Regions from separate parts of the Yersinia mollaretii ATCC 43969 genome, predicted to be linked through region 2. Evidence: predicted binding sites of a transcription regulator. Region 2 holds the regulator's gene; each other region holds the start of a gene.

Region 1 (4,218 bases), 390 kb from region 2:
TGCTGAAAGTATTGCCAAAGCGGTTGATGGCGTAAAAAGCGTTAAAAATGATCTGAGCATCAAGCCTTAATTTTTTATCCGACAGACAGGTGTTTCGTGGGTTATCGATAAACCCACGGAATATTTTTTAAAACGGTAAGGAGAAGCTTATGTTTCGTTGGGGCATCATATTTCTAATTATTGCTTTAATCGCTGCGGCATTAGGTTTTGGTGGGCTAGCCGGTACGGCCGCTTGGGCCGCAAAAGTCGTCTTTGTCGTCGGTATTGTTCTCTTCCTCATCAGTTTGTTTACAGGACGTAAGCGCCTTTAGTGTGCGAGAGGGTTACAGCCAGGGTGAAGAAGGGGTATCCTCGACACCTGTTGTAGCGGAATTAAGGATGGATGGTGGGATACAGAATACCTATCACGCTCGGTAATATTGAGCCACTCGCCTATAAACCATACCAACCCGGTAAAATGGCGTTGGTCTGTGAGGGCGGCGGGCAGCGGGGAATTTTTACAGCCGGTGTGCTGGATGAGTTCCAGCGCGCCCGCTTTAACCCTTTTGATCTGATGATCGGCACCTCTGCTGGCGCACAAAATCTCTCTGCTTTTATCTGCGGCCAACCCGGCTATGCTCGCCGCGTGATTACCCGCTACACCACCACCGCTAATTTCTTCAATCCATTACGTTTTGTTCGTGGTGGACACCTCATTGATCTCGACTGGCTGGTGGATATCACCTCCCAGCAACTGCCGCTGGCCCTCGACCACGCTGAACAGCTCATGCTTAATGGCCGCGAATTCTTAATGTGCGCCTGCCGCAGTGATGATTTCGAGCCAACCTATATCGCCCCCACCCGTGAAAGCTGGTTGTCGGCACTCAAAGCCTCCAGTGCTATTCCCGGTTTTTACCGTCAGGGTGTTGATTTAGATGGTATTAGTTATCAAGATGGTGGCATCAGCGATGCGATTCCAGTTGAGGAAGCTTACCGCCGTGGCGCGGATACTATTGTGGTTATCCGTACAGTTCCTTCGCAAGCTTACTGTACGCCACAATGGATGAAGCGGATGGAGCACCTGCTGAGTGAAAGCAGCTTACAGCAGCTGGTGCGTATTATGCAGCAGCATGAACAGAGCTATCATCGTATTCAGCAGTTTATTGAGAAGCCGCCGGGTGACTTGCGGATTTTCGAGATTTTCCCGCCGAAGCCCCTTGCCAGCAATGCGTTGGGGAGCCGTGTCGCGGCACTGAATCAAGATTACCATTTGGGTCGCCGCTGTGGCCGCTATTTTCTGGCGACCGTCGGGCACTGGCTCTTGCCTCGTGACGCGCAGAATCAAGCCGAAATGGGTGACGAGAAAACCACCATTCCACTATCTCGCCGTATGATTCAACCGCAAGATATTAACCAGACAGATGATATGGCCGAGTTGATTGATGACTATGATTTTTCATTTGATGTCATTCAAACGCCGGATATCATCACCCCGGTCGATTCATCCGCCGTGGCGAATCAACCTCTCCCAGCTCAGATGACAGTGGCAGGGAGTGGGCTGATCGTGCCCACCTTAACGCCCAGTAAAACTAAGCTCTTGGCGGGCGAGATCATTTCACCTGCCAGTGCGCCAGAAACCAAAGGTGATATAGCCTAATGGTGCAGATAGCGGGGCCGACGGCCCATCTCATCGATCCCCCCTATTTTGTTGACACCCATTGTCACTTTGACTTTTCCCCATTCAGCGGCGTGGAAGCCGCCAGTTTGGTGAGTGCGGCACAGGCGAATGTCAGGCAACTGATTATCCCAGCCGTCAGTGCGGTTTACTTCCCCCGCATTTTAGCCTTGGCAGAGCGCTATCCGCCGCTGTTTGCCGCACTGGGCCTGCACCCGCTCTATATTGCCGAGCACCAAGAGGCTGATTTGGCGACGCTGGCCTCTTATTTGGCGAATAAACCGGAAAAACTGGTGGCGATAGGGGAGATTGGGCTGGATCTCTATATGGATGAGCCACAGTTTCCACGGCAATTGGCGCTGCTACAGGCACAACTTAAGCTGGCGAAACAGCATGATCTCCCAGTTATTCTACACTCCCGCCGTTCCCATGATCAGCTCGCTGCCGCATTGCGCAAAGTCGCGTTGTCGCGCACGGGTGTGGTGCATGGTTTTGCTGGCAGCTTAGCGCAGGCGCAGGCATTCATTCGCTTGGGTTATTACATTGGCGTTGGGGGCACCATCACTTATGAACGGGCACAGAAAACTCGCAATGTGATGGCAGTATTACCGCTCTCAGCCCTGTTACTGGAAACCGATGCGCCGGATATGCCATTAGCCGGTTTTCAAGGCCAACCCAATCGGCCCGAACGAGCGGCGAATGTGTTCGCGGCCTTGTGTGAATTGCGCCCAGAAGCACCACAAGAGATAGCCACCCATCTGCTGGAGAATAGCCAGCGCTTATTTCAGTTGCCCCCAGCTGATCAATCCACGCGATAATCTTCTGTCCGACATACTAAAATCGCACTAATAGTTAGCCGGCTATTATTTTCTCACGGAAATTTCTGTGATGTTAGTCACATTAACTCTCTTGGAGTTGCTCTGAGTTGTGTTTATTTGTGACAGAGATTGTTTGATAGCCTGCTCATGTCGGTATAATCCCGCCCATATTATTTCTATACAAATCATTAACAGGATGATCTTACATGCTTATGAGCTTGGTCGGGATGGCAGTACTGATATTAATAGCCGTACTTCTTTCAAGTAATTTTAGGGCGATTAATATCCGCACTGTAGTAGGGGCTTTTATTCTTCAGGTGGGTATCGGGGCGCTGGTATTATATGTGCCAATTGGCCGCAGTATCTTGGGTGGTATGTCTGCTGGCGTTGCGAATGTTATCGCTTACGGCAATGACGGTATCTCATTTATGTTTGGCGGTTTAGTGTCCGACAAAATGTTTGAAGTCTTTGGTGGGGGCGGTTTTGTCTTCGCCCTACGCGTATTACCGGTCATTGTTTTCTTCTCCTCATTAATTGCGGTTTTGTATTATCTCGGCATCATGCAAATCGTGATTAAGGTATTAGGCGGCGGCTTACAAAAGCTGCTGGGCACCTCTCGCACTGAATCCCTCTCCGCGACCGCCAACATTTTTGTCGGGCAAACTGAAGCCCCACTGGTGGTGCGCCCTTATATTGCCACCATGACCCAATCGGAGTTGTTTGCTGTGATGTGTGGCGGTTTAGCCTCTGTCGCGGGCTCCGTCTTGGCCGGTTACGCGCAGATGGGGGTGCCGTTGGAATACCTGATCGCCGCCTCCTTTATGGCGGCTCCGGGCGGGTTACTCTTTGCTAAATTGATGGTGCCAGAAACTGAAAAAACCCACGATACGGTAGATGCCACAACGCTAATTGCGGAAGATGAGCGCCCGGCTAACGTGATTGATGCGGCGGCTTCTGGTGCGGCTTCGGGTATGCAACTGGCGCTGAATGTCGGCGCAATGTTGCTGGCCTTCATTGCATTGATTGCATTGCTGAATGGTATTTTGGGCGGAATTGGTGGCTGGTTCGATTATCCGCAACTTTCGCTAGAGCTGATTCTGGGCTGGGTCTTCTCGCCAATTGCTTACCTGATCGGTATTCCGTGGAGTGAAGCGATGGTGGCTGGCTCCTTTATCGGCCAAAAAATCATCGTCAACGAATTCGTGGCATTTATGAATTTCGGCCAATATCTACAGGCAGAAGAGTTAGTGAAAGCGGCGGGCTTGCAGGTGTTGTCGGATCACACGAAAGCCATTATTTCCTTCGCGCTCTGTGGGTTTGCCAACTTGTCATCAGTCGCCATCTTGCTGGGCGGGTTGGGCAGCATGGCACCAAATCGCCGCCATGACATCGCGCGATTTGGCCTAAAGGCGGTGGCCGCAGGGACTTTATCTAATTTGATGAGTGCGACGATCGCCGGTTTCTTCCTGGCTTTATGATTAGGCTAGCTTGACTGGCCATTTTGAGCTTGGGCAGTGCTCATTGCCGTCACATACTGCGTGTATGCTCCGGTTCTTGCGCGCTGTCCGCACTCAAACTGACTGCGGCTGACGCCTAATAGACCAGTTATAAGCTATTCTTGATGTGAGTGGGTATAATAGTGCCGTAAGCCATAAATCAGGGTATTTTGTGACGTCAATCACATATAATATTTTGGCGTTACAAATTACTATTGATTAGTGTGAAATTGAACACATCTCAGGTGTC
Region 2 (4,218 bases):
GACGAAACCGTGTGCATGACACTTAAATGTGACAAAATCCGGCGCAAATTACGTTCCAGTTCAGAGATTTGTGTATCAGGCGCGACATCTGGCACTTGCACAAAATCGTTATTCCCCTCGATGCTATCTGACTCCAGCCGCTGCTGGCACTGCTGAATTGCCATCTCACAGATCTGCAAATATTCTGCCGCCAGTGTGGCACTCATCAGATGATGATGATCCTCCGCTGGTGTGGCTGATTCAGTTAATGGATGCTCTCGCGTCAGAATAGTCATTTCGTTGATATGCCCCACAATCAGCTCGCTATGGGTCGCCCACAGCCGCATATCCGCCAAATATTTTGAGTTGAAGCCCGGCTCTTGCATCGCCTGATTCAGTGAGCTTAAAACGGTATTACTGGCTTTGTTGACCTGAAGGCGCTCATAGGCGAGTTGGGTGATATCAGGGTGAGGCGTTAGCAGCAAGCGCAGGATTTTCTGGTAAGCCCCCAGCGCCTGATGCGCATTTTTACGCAGCAAACCGCTTTGCCACTGTGGCCATAACCACAAGGCGCTGGCAAAGGCCAGTGCACAGCCGATTAAGGTATCCAGCAGACGCGGCACTAAAAAGTCAGCGCCATCGCCGGTTAATAGCTGCAAGATATACACCGCAGTGATGGTTCTGCCGATCACCGCCAGCCCGTAGTTTTTGCGCTGAACCAGATAGGAGGCCAGAGTGATGAGCAACATAATGCCCAGCGTGGCCCCTTCTGGCATCTGCAAATGCAGCAAACCCGCCGCCAACACTAGCCCGAACAGTGTCCCAAGGGCGCGGTGATGGATGCGCACCTTGGTGGCGTTATAGCCGTTTTGCGTCACCAGCATCACGGTGAGCAAGATCCAATAAGGTTTTGGCAGTTGCATCAAAGCCCCAATATAGCTGCCAGCGGCCAGCGTCACCCCCAGTCGTGCCGCATCGCGCAGTGCTCCAGAGTTAAACGACAGATAGCTGACAAAGGCGGGCCAAAGCGGCTGCTGTTGCTGACTAGACATCAACTCGCGGTCATACAGCGGGCGTCGGTTGCTCAGCAACTGGGCAATATGGCTGACATGGTAGTAGCTAAACTGCGCGACAGGATTATCGGGGTGCTGCTGGGCGATCTCTTCCAGCTCAATCAGTGCATCACCTGCGGTAAAATTGGTCTTAGCATGGTGGTGGTAGAGAATATCATCGGCAATAACGCGTATCTGAGCCGAGATAACCTGAGTATTGCGGCGAATGACCTCCTCGAATTGGCCCTGCTCCATCAACTCTTGCACTTTCTCCGGCTGATTCAGCGCCGCAGTAATGTGCTCTTGCAGGTCGAGCGCCATCTGAAACAGCCCCAGTAGCCGCTTTTGCTCTTTTTTAGTGGCATTATTGATTAAGTTAAATTGTTGATAAAGCTGATTAATCTTATCCATTATCCCCTGTTGACGATCGAGCAGTGGGGGGAGACTCTTTTCGGGCGGCAGATGCTGGGAGAATAGGGTGTATTTGGTGTCGTAATAATCCGCCAGCAAATGATAGAGCTGACTTAAGGGCTCGCGGATCGGCTGGTCTTTGCATAACCGGAACCATAGCCAGTTAAATACGCCATACCAGAGTGTCCCCACGGCGCACAACAGGGGGGCTTGCCAGATAGGTGCACGGCCAACCATGCTGAGGCTGAATATTGCGGCGATTAACGCGGCAGGCAATAAGCGGCCATGGAGGGGGCTGATCGCGCCATTGACACCCAGTACCAGTGCCAATCCGAGCATGATCCACGGCAGGGGAATGTGCCACAGCAACAGCTGTTGGGTCAGGAAACTGCTCAGTGTAAAGAGCGCACCACCGATAATCAGCCGTCGGAAGAAGTGTTGGTGTGGGGTATCCAGCGAGGCAATATTGCAACACGCGGGTATCAGGGAGAACATCAGCCCAAGTCGCAGCTCGCCTATGACAAATCCCAAGGCGGCTGGAAGGCAGAGAACCAATGTTTGGCGTAATGCGTAGTTTACTTCAGGATGATAAATAACCCGTTGCCACTTCATGTAGGCCCCAGAAATTTATTGATCACAAAAGATTGAGAAAACCGATGCCGAGGGTATCGGCACCGGTTTATAGGGAATTAACGGGTGCCGTAAACGACAATCGTTTTACCGTGTGCGGAGATCAGATTTTGATCTTCCAGCATTTTGAGTATCCGCCCCACAGTTTCGCGGGAGCAACCCACTATTTGACCAATTTCCTGGCGTGTAATTTTAATCTGCATCCCATCTGGGTGGGTCATGGCATCAGGCTGTTTTGCCAGATTAAGCAGCGTTTGTGCAATGTGCCCAGTGACATCAAGGAAAGCGAGGTTACCCACTTTCTCGGATGTAATCTGAAGGCGGTTCGCCATTTGTGAAGACAGGCGCATCAAGATATCTGGATTTACCTGAATCAACTGACGGAATTTTTTGTAAGAAATTTCAGCCACTTCACAGGCGGTTTTTGCTCTAACCCAGGCACTACGTTCTTGGCCTTCTTCAAATAATCCAAGCTCGCCGATGAAATCCCCTTGGTTTAAATAGGAGAGAATCATCTCTTTACCTTCTTCATCTTTGATCAGCACCGCAACGGAGCCTTTCACGATGTAGTAAAGCGTTTCGGCCTTTTCACCTTGGTGAATTAGCGTACTTTTCGATGGATATTTGTGGATATGGCAATGAGACAGGAACCATTCGAGAGTCGGGTCTGTTTGTGGCTTGCCGAGAACCATTCGCTGTTATCCTCTGTTGTTATCGCTGCCTAACTTAACAGGGCTCAGAGTTCCCTGTACGGCGTGCTTATAAAATACACTTTCTTTATACCCGACATTTTTTGGAATCTATTGGGTATAGCATATTAATTTGCTCAACTGCCGAAAGGTATAGCCAATATACGTACCGGATAGAAACCCTTCACTGAGTATTGATCACTACCCTATTTAATTCTAGAAACAACACTTTCGGTTCTGTTTGTAGCACAGGATGAGGTCAGTGTCTTGTGTTGTATCGCTTCAGCATGATGAACATCGGGTTACATTGCCAGTTTCTAAATGAAAGGGTAGTCTGGATCAGGAAATTTAACTGGGAGTGAGTGTTATGCAGGCACGTGTAAAGTGGGTTGAGGGGCTGACATTTTTGGGTGAATCGGCGTCAGGACATCAAGTTTTGATGGATGGAAATGCTGGCGACAAAGCACCTAGCCCAATGGAGATGTTGTTAATGTCAGCGGGTGGCTGTAGCGCGATTGATGTGGTGTCGATTCTGCAAAAAGGGCGTAACGACGTGCGCGATTGCGAGGTCACCTTAACCTCTCAGCGCCGGGAAGAAGCACCGCGCCTGTTTACGCAAATCAATTTGCATTTTATCGTCAGCGGCAAGGGCCTCACCGACAAGATTGTTGAGCGTGCCGTTGAGTTATCCGCAGAGAAGTATTGCTCAGTTTCCCTGATGTTAGGGAAAGCCGCGACCATCACTCATAGTTTTGAAATCCGCGAAATCGCCTAAACCCTTCGTGCTTGAAGCTGCAGGGTTGTTAGCTAGGTTCGCTCACCCGAATCACTAACTTGTCGTCAGTGATTCGGGGGCGTGACCGCTGCCATGCCAAGAAAGAAGGAGATTATCCGATCTTCTTCCCTTCCAATAACTGCTGCACTAGCGGTGCCATAATCAGCTCCATCGCCAGTCCCATCTTCCCACCCGGCACCACCAATGTGTTGATATTGGAGATAAATGACCCTTGCAGCATGGCCAGCAAGTAGGGGAAGTCGATCTGATCCAAACCCCGGAAATGAATGACAACAAAACTTTCATCCAGCGAGGGAATGGCTTTCGCCGCAAAGGGGTTGGAAGTATCGACGGTCGGCACACGCTGGAAGTTAATATGGGTGCGAGAAAACTGTGGCGTAATGTAGTTAATATAATCGTCCATAGATCGCACCACGGAGTCCATCACTGCTTCACGGGAGTGGCCGCGCTCGCCGGTATCGCGCACCAGTTTTTGAATCCACTCCAGATTGACAATAGGCACTACGCCGACCAATAAATCGACATGCTTTGCCACATCATGATGCTCGGTCACGACACCGCCGTGCAGCCCCTCATAAAACAGCACATCGGTAGGCTCTGGCAGTGACTCCCACGGGGTGAATGTCCCCGGAATCTGGTTATAAGGCACCGCCTCATCATA
Region 3 (4,218 bases), 270 kb from region 2:
TCAGCACAATGCTCAAAACCTTACGCCATTGTGTGTGTCAACGTGGTGGCCGCAGACAGTGAGCGTGATGCCCGCTTCCTGTTTACCTCAATGCAGCAGCAGTTTGTCAGCCTGCGCCGTGGTACGCCGGGCCAGTTACCGCCGCCAGTGGAAGAGATGGAGAAAATTTGCTCGCCAGCGGAACTGTTTGGTGTCGATCAGGCGCTGCGCTTATCCATCATTGGCGATAAAAGCAAAGTACGGCATGGGCTACAGTCCCTATTGCGGGAGACTCAAGCCGATGAGTTGATGATCAATGGTCAAATTTTTGATCATCAAGCACGGCTACACTCCTTCGAGATAGTCGCAGGTTTACAGCAAGACTTGCAGCCGGTTGACCGCTTGTAACCCACTCTCTGGCAAGGAATTGCAGACATAAAAAAACCAGCCCGAGGGCTGGTTTTTACGTTTAATCATCAGGGATGACTAAGAGTTATGCATCACCGAAACGACGACGTGCTGGCGCTGCGGCAGGTGCAGCAGCATCATCACGACGTGGTGCAGCTGAACGCTGACCATCACGGCTACCACGACGTTCACCACCACCATTACCAGCTGGAGCACGGTCGCTGCCGAATGAACGACGAGGAGGAGCACCTGCGCCATCACGACGTTCACCACCTGCAGCACGAGGACCGCCACGACGCTCACCACCGTTACCGCCGGCTGGACGCTCACGACGTTCGTGTGGCTGTGCATCACCCAACAGCTGCATGTTCAGCGGCTTGTTCAGGATACGGGTACGGGTGAAGTGAGATAACATTTCGCCCGGCATACCTTTTGGCAGCTCGATAGTTGAGTGAGAAGCAAACAGCTTGATGTTACCGATATAACGGCTGCTGATATCACCTTCGTTAGCGATAGCGCCAACGATATGACGAACTTCAACACCATCATCACGGCCCACTTCAATGCGGTACAGCTCCATCTCACCAACATCACGGCGTTCGCGACGTGCTGGACGCTCGCCACCATCACGGCTATCAGCGCGAGGCTCACGACGGCTGTCACCACGGTCACGGCCACGATCATTACCACGATCGCTCCCACGGTCATCACGAGAATTGAATTCACGTTGCGGACGACGAGGTGCTTCTGGTGGCAGAATCAGAGGACGTTCGCCCTGTGCCATTTTCAGCAGCGCAGCAGCCAGCGTTTCGAGATCAAACTCTTCTTCTGGTTGCAGTTTAGCCAGCAATGCACGGTACAGATCCAAATCACTGCTTTCCAGCTGTTGGCCAACTTTAGCAGCAAACTGCGCTAAGCGACGTTCGCCCAGCAGTTCGGCATTCGGCAACTGAACTTCTGGGATAGTCAGTTTCATGGTGCGTTCAATGTTCTGCAACAGGCGACGTTCGCGGTTCTCAACGAACAGCAACGCACGACCCGCACGGCCCGCACGACCGGTACGGCCGATACGGTGAACATAAGACTCTGAATCCATAGGGATATCATAGTTTACTACCAAGCTGATGCGCTCTACGTCCAAACCACGAGCCGCAACGTCAGTGGCGATCAGAATATCCAGACGGCCATCTTTCAGGCGATCCAGTGTCTGCTCACGTAAAGACTGGTTCATGTCGCCGTTCAGTGCGGCACTGCTATAACCGCTGCGTTCCAAGGCTTCTGCAACTTCCAGCGTCGCGTTTTTGGTACGCACGAAGATGATGGCTGCGTCGAAATCTTCAGATTCCAAGAAACGAACCAACGCTTCTTTTTTGTTATAACCGCCACCCACTCTCCAGAAACTCTGGCTGATGTCCGGGCGGGTAGTGACACTGGACTGAATGCGCACTTCCTGTGGATCTTTCATGAAGCGACGGGTAATACGGCGAATCGCTTCTGGCATAGTTGCAGAGAACAGCGCGGTCTGATGTTCAGCCGGGATCTGCGCCATGATAGTTTCAACGTCTTCGATAAAGCCCATGCGCAGCATTTCATCTGCTTCATCCAACACTAAACCGCTCAGGTTGGACAAGTTAAGGGTGCCGCGTTTCAGGTGGTCAAGCAGACGACCTGGGGTGCCAACAACAATTTGTGGACCTTGGCGCAAAGCGCGTAATTGAACGTCATAACGCTGGCCACCGTACAGGGCCACTACGTTGACGCCATTAATGTCTTTAGAGAAGCTAGAGAGTGCTTCGGCGACCTGAATAGCCAACTCACGGGTCGGTGCTAATACCAGAACCTGTGGGGCTTTCAGCTCAGCTTTAATATTGTGTAACAGCGGCAGACCAAACGCGGCTGTTTTGCCACTGCCTGTTTGTGCCATGCCGAGAACATCACGGCCGTTTAACAGGTGTGGGATACATTCTAACTGGATTGGCGATGGTTTTTCATAACCAAGGCTAGTTAGAGCGGAAAGAATAGGAGCGGACAGCCCCAGATCAGCAAAAGAGGTTTCAAGCTCAGTAGTCATGTACACGTGCCTCATTAATAATGGCAGCCAGTCTACATAACTCGTCGAGAAAATTTTCAGTCATTTTCATTGAAAAGTGTGAACCGGCTCAAATTAGATTATAAAACGAACAAAAAGGCCATCACCTGTTAGGGTGATTAACGTTGGTAAAAACCAAGGTATATCAGGCTGATAGTTGTTCGTCAGCTATTGCTGGTCCGATTCCGATAGGTCGTCTTGTTCTTGGCCCAAAAGCGCCAATTCCAACAATGCATAGCGGTGCTCAACAAAGTTATGAACGTTGTTAGCTACCGTCAGTTTGAACAGCGCCGAAGCGGTGTCCTTGTCCCCCAGACTTAGGTAATGTTTACCTAAATAGAAGTCAGTTTCACTGAGATGCTCAGCGAGCGAAGTGTTATCCATTGCATCTGCTTTGAGCCTTTCCATCAGCGTTTTTTCGCTGATCGTGCCCAAGTAGAATTCGACAATATTCCATCCCCATTGCCCTCTGTCCGATTTTTCATAGCGTTGTTGTAACGCTACTGCCGCTGTCTTGGGATCGATTTCTCTTTCCACCAGATACAGCCACAACGAACGGAAGGGATCATTTGGATCGTCTTGATAAAACGCCTGCAGATCATCCTGCGCCAACGGGAGTCGACCGCCATAATAAAGAGCGATACCCCGGTTTAAACGCGCGTAATTGTAAGTTGGATCAAGCTCTAGTACAGAATCAAACGCTTCATAGGCAGCATCAAAATTGCCTGCCTGCGTTAAATAAATGCCCAGATAGTTAAAAACTTCTGGCATATCAGGACGAATAGCTAACGCTTGCGAAAAATCATTTCGCGCTAGTGCCCGTAGCCCGAGGCTATCATACAGCACTCCGCGCTCATATAAAAGCTGTGCGCGCTCATCATCCGTAAGTGCCCGACTTGCAAGGATTTGTTCCATGCGTGCCAGAATCACTTCCTGCTGCAACGTCGGTTGCAACGGGATAGCCAACACCTCGTCTTTACGCCAATCATGGTTGCTGCATCCTGCCAGCATGAGTGCTGTCGCAACGTAACACCAGCGCAAGAAAGGCTTCATTTCCTACTCCCGAAGACAAACATTGGATAAATATCCTTTCATCCATTTGTTTAACACAAGGGCATCCGGCCCTTGAGATAACATAGCCCCTCACTCATAAGTCAGGGGCTATGGAATACTTTATTACTCTGCTGCTTCTGGTGCCGGAGCTTCTGCGTCAGGAGTAGTGGCTTCTTTGATGCTCAGGCGGATACGACCCTGGCGATCAACTTCCATTACTTTAACTGGCACTTCCTGGCCCATTTGCAGGTAATCTGTCACTTTCTCGACGCGCTTGTCAGCGATTTGAGAAATATGAACCAGACCTTCTTTACCGCCGCCGATTGCCACAAATGCACCGAAATCAACGATACGCGTCACTTTACCCGCATAGATACGGTTCACTTCGATTTCAGCGGTAATTTCTTCAATGCGACGAATAGCGTGTTTTGCTTTGTCGCCGTCGGTTGCTGCAATCTTAATGGTACCATCATCTTCGATTTCAATCGTGGTGCCTGTTTCATCAGTCAGCGCACGAATCACAGAACCACCTTTGCCGATCACATCCTTGATTTTCTCAGGATTGATTTTCATGGTGTAGATACGTGGAGCAAACTCAGAGATATCACCACGAGGTGTGCTGATAGCCTGTTCCATCACACCCAGAATGTGCAGACGCGCACCCTTGGCCTGATTCAGAGCCACCTGCA
Region 4 (4,218 bases), 1.4 Mb from region 2:
CGTTGCTGGTCGCCATCACTCTGAAATTCAGAATAAACAGTGCCGACATGTCACTCTCTTCACCCACACTGACTGAACCCGCACCCGATTTTCGCCAAACATTCCGCATCTTGCGCCACGATAAGCGGCTGATCTATTTCACCCTCGGAGGCATGTTCAGCGCGATTGTTTTCGGCCAGTTCTCCGGCTATCTATCGCAATATCTGATTACCGTTGCCGATGCCCAATTTGCCTATCAGGTGATCGGTGCCGTCATGACCGTGAATGCCGTGATTGTGATTACCCTGCAATACCTATTGAGCCACCGCATGAACCAGCAAAATTTAATGCGCTGGTTGATGCTCGGCACCCTGTTCTTTATCATCGGTCTGTTCGGATTTATGGTCGCTCAGGACTCAATCCCGTTATGGATGTTGGCAATGGCGATTTTCTCATTGGGCGAGATTATTGTTATTCCGGTCGAGTACTTGTTTATCGATTTTATTGCGCCAGCGAATCTTAAAGGCAGTTACTATGGAGCGCAGAATCTCGGCCAACTGGGCGGGGCCGTTAATCCGGTACTTTGTGGTTTCTTGTTAGCCTACGCCGCACCGCAGATGATGTTCTATATGCTGATTATCGCGGCTATTTTAGGGCTAGCCTTTTTCTATCGCGGTTATCTGCTCGCCAAAGCGCAGACAACTCAATCCCATCAGGTCTCAGAGCATAGCCAATAGATATCAAACACGGAGCCTGAAAGAGGATAGGGTTATAATTCATAGTGTGATGGCTAGCACATAATTGAAGTTAATTGTATGATGAATATATTCCGTAACTCAGGACGATGACTATGCGCAATGTGACTTCACTTTGCTGGCAGTACCTGCGGGCTTTTGCCCTTATTTACCTCTGCCTATTTGTCGGTAAATTCGTGGCCTTGCTACTGCCCATCACTATCCCCGGCAGTATCATCGGTATGCTGATTCTGTTTACCCTACTCTCTTTGCAACTCTTGCCTTCAACTTGGGTCAAACCCGGATGCCAGATACTGATCCGCTACATGGCGCTGCTGTTTGTCCCGATCGGTGTCGGCGTGATGCAATATTACGACCAGCTCACCAAGCAATTCGGCCCGATTGTCGTCTCCTGCTTTGTCAGCACTCTGATTGTGATGTTAGTGGTGGGTTATAGCTCACATTATGTCCACCGCGAACGCAAGGTGATCGGTTCTCCAACTCAGACGGAGGATGACAAATGATCAGCAACTTGTGGTGGTCACTGCCACTGACCTTAATTGTGTTCTTCGGCGCGCGCTATCTGGCCCGCTGGCTGAAAATGCCACTGCTAAATCCATTACTGATATCTATGGTCGTGATCATCCCACTGCTGTTGGTGACACACATGCCCTATGCCAACTATTTTGCTGGCAGCAAAGTCCTGAATGACCTGCTACAGCCTGCGGTGGTGGCATTGGCTTTTCCGCTGTATGAACAGTTGCATCAAATCCGTGCGCGCTGGAAATCCATCATAACCATCTGTTTTATCGGCAGTATCACGGCTATGGTCAGTGGCACCGCTGTTGCCCTGTGGATGGGGGCAACCCCCGAGATTGCCGCGTCAGTATTACCTAAATCCGTGACAACCCCTATTGCCATGGCGGTAGCCGAATCTATTCATGGCTTGCCCGCCATCAGTGCAGTTTGTGTGATTTTTGTCGGGATTCTGGGGGCGGTCTTTGGTCACAGCTTGCTGAATGTATTGAAAATCACCACCAAAGCCTCACGAGGTTTGGCAATGGGGACCGCTTCCCATGCGCTGGGCACCGCCCGCTGTGCTGAATTGGACTATCAGGAGGGCGCGTTCAGCTCACTGGCGCTGGTTATTTGCGGGATTATCACCTCGTTGGTAGCCCCGTTCCTATTTCCGGTGCTGTTGCATCTATTTGGTTGATCCCCAGCTCCTGACGAGGATTTATCACCAGAATTAATGCATAAATTTGAGATACATCGCTCATTAGTCATTTTACTTGCATAGATTTCATACATAACGGGATCTACATCACACCATTAGCGCCCTAAGCTGCCTAAAATAGCTTCCCGTTACAATTGGAGAAAATCCCATGCAAGCACGTTTTCACGCCCCTTGGGCTGAGCTGCCCGCTGCACTGCAATCCGCACTTGAACCTATTCTGAGCGCAAACGATTTCCCTGCCATGCTGACCGCCGAGCAAGTGAAAACGGTAAAAGAGATCAGTGGGTTAGATGATGATGCGTTGGCTTTTGCCTTGTTACCCCTAGCGGCCGCCTGCGCACTGACGCCCATCTCCCACTTTATGGTCGGTGCCATTGCTCGCGGCAAAAGCGGCAATCTCTATTTCGGTGCCAATATGGAGTTCAGCGGCACGCCCTTGCAGCAAACTATCCATGCCGAGCAGTGTGCGGTCACTCACTCTTGGCTACGCGGTGAAGCGAGTCTGGTGTCGATTACAGTCAATTACACGCCTTGTGGTCATTGCCGCCAGTTTATGAATGAGCTAAACAGTGGCACTGACTTACATATTCATCTGCCCGGCCGCCCTGCGTCTACATTGGGTCACTATCTGCCAGATGCATTCGGCCCGAAAGATCTGGCTATCACCACCCTGCTGATGGACCCGGTAAACCATGGCTACTCTATCGCAGAAACCGACCCTCTGACGCAAGCCGCACTTGATGCTGCCAATCTCAGTCATGCCCCTTATAGCCTCTCTCACAGCGGTGTAGCTGTAGAGCTGGCGGATGGCACGATCTACACGGGCCGTTATGCTGAAAACGCAGCATTCAACCCTAGCCTGCCCCCGCTACAAGCAGCCTTGATTCTGACCAATCTGTCCGGCAAAGCCTGTGGCGCTATCCGCCGTGCCGTGCTGGTGGAGGGTAATAACGCAATATTAAGTCAGTGGGATGCCACTCATGCCACACTGGCGGCCTTGGGTTGCTCAGACGTCAGCCGCGTCACTTTTTAAGCTAATCTAAGTCAATTTTCTGGGGTTATATTGCTAACCCCAGTTCACCAAACAACACATTCCCGCCACTAATGACTAAATCTGCAAGATAACTCGCATTTCTACCAGTGCCCCACATATTTAACTAACAAAAGCTGTACATATTTCTCTTATCTTTTAGGATCGGGGGCAACTACCTGATAACGTCTAAGAGTAAAACTCATGGAACTTGAATACGAAAGTAAGCGCTCCCTCTATATCCCCTACGCCGGTCCTATCCTGTTAGAATTCCCTCTGCTGAACAAAGGCAGCGCCTTTACCAATGAAGAACGCAACCACTTCAACTTACACGGCTTGTTGCCGGAAGCGGTTGAAACCATTGAAGAGCAGGCAGAGCGTGCTTACCGCCAGTATCAGGATTTCAAAAACGACGACGATAAACATATCTATCTGCGCAACATTCAAGACACCAACGAAACCCTATTTTATCGCCTGTTGGAAGCGCATCTCAGCGAGATGATGCCGATTATCTACACGCCGACGGTCGGCGAGGCATGTGAACACTTCTCGGATATTTATCGCCGTGCACGCGGGCTATTTATCTCCTATCCCAATCGTGAACACATTGACGATATGCTGCAAAACGCCACCAAACAGAATGTTAAAGTGATCGTGGTGACCGACGGCGAGCGCATTCTCGGCCTGGGTGATCAGGGCATTGGCGGCATGGGCATTCCCATCGGTAAACTGTCATTGTATACCGCGTGTGGTGGTATCAGCCCAGCGTATACATTGCCCGTGGTATTAGATGTTGGCACCAACAACCCACAACGGCTGAATGACCCGCTGTATATGGGCTGGCGTCATCCGCGCATTTCCGGTGACGAATATTATGCTTTCGTCGATGAATTCATTCAGGCAGTAAAACGCCGCTGGCCGAATGTGTTGTTACAGTTTGAAGATTTTGCTCAGAACAATGCCACCCCGCTGCTGAACCGCTACCGCGATGAGCTGTGCTGTTTCAACGATGACATTCAAGGGACAGCCGCCGTCACACTCGGCAGCCTGATTGCCGCCAGCCACGCGGCAGGTAGCCAATTGCGCGACCAAACCGTCACCTTCCTCGGTGCTGGATCAGCGGGTTGCGGGATTGCAGAGCAGATCATCGCGCAGATGATCTCCGAAGGTCTGAGTGAAGAGCAAGCGCGTGGGCGGGTCTTTATGGTTGACCGCTTCGGCCTGCTAACTGATAAGCT

Evidence for each region. The regulator CRP, encoded in region 2, controls carbon source genes, mostly activating them, when cyclic AMP is high. The targets are predictions, from matches to a motif close to ATGTGANNNNNNTCACAT.
Region 1: HRD69_RS08615 (NupC/NupG family nucleoside CNT transporter) is a predicted target of CRP. The motif match lies at 2,538-2,555, and genes of this name have one in related genera.
Region 3: yrbN (protein YrbN) is a predicted target of CRP. The motif match lies at 2,535-2,552, and genes of this name have one in related genera.
Region 4: cdd (cytidine deaminase) is a predicted target of CRP. The motif match lies at 2,026-2,043, and genes of this name have one in related genera.

What each region holds. Positions count from the first base shown of each region.
Region 1 covers NZ_CP054043.1:1,925,831-1,930,048, forward strand. The annotation lists gene osmY (molecular chaperone OsmY) at 1-70, shown strand, start outside; gene HRD69_RS08600 (DUF1328 domain-containing protein) at 150-311, shown strand; gene HRD69_RS08605 (patatin-like phospholipase family protein) at 383-1,636, shown strand; gene HRD69_RS08610 (TatD family hydrolase) at 1,636-2,472, shown strand; gene HRD69_RS08615 (NupC/NupG family nucleoside CNT transporter) at 2,679-3,950, shown strand.
Region 2 covers NZ_CP054043.1:1,536,403-1,540,620, forward strand. The annotation lists gene HRD69_RS06700 (YccS/YhfK family putative transporter) at 1-2,054, opposite strand, end outside; gene crp (cAMP-activated global transcriptional regulator CRP) at 2,132-2,764, opposite strand; gene HRD69_RS06710 (OsmC family protein) at 3,129-3,536, shown strand; gene HRD69_RS06715 (phosphoribulokinase) at 3,649-4,218, opposite strand, start outside.
Region 3 covers NZ_CP054043.1:1,810,733-1,814,950, reverse strand. The annotation lists gene HRD69_RS08085 (luciferase-like monooxygenase) at 1-387, shown strand, start outside; gene HRD69_RS08080 (DEAD/DEAH family ATP-dependent RNA helicase) at 473-2,458, opposite strand; gene yrbN (protein YrbN) at 2,448-2,522, opposite strand; gene nlpI (lipoprotein NlpI) at 2,645-3,529, opposite strand; gene pnp (polyribonucleotide nucleotidyltransferase) at 3,653-4,218, opposite strand, start outside.
Region 4 covers NZ_CP054043.1:2,920,904-2,925,121, reverse strand. The annotation lists gene HRD69_RS12880 (MFS transporter) at 1-716, shown strand, start outside; gene HRD69_RS12875 (CidA/LrgA family protein) at 830-1,237, shown strand; gene HRD69_RS12870 (CidB/LrgB family autolysis modulator) at 1,234-1,929, shown strand; gene cdd (cytidine deaminase) at 2,099-2,983, shown strand; gene HRD69_RS12860 (NAD-dependent malic enzyme) at 3,185-4,218, shown strand, end outside.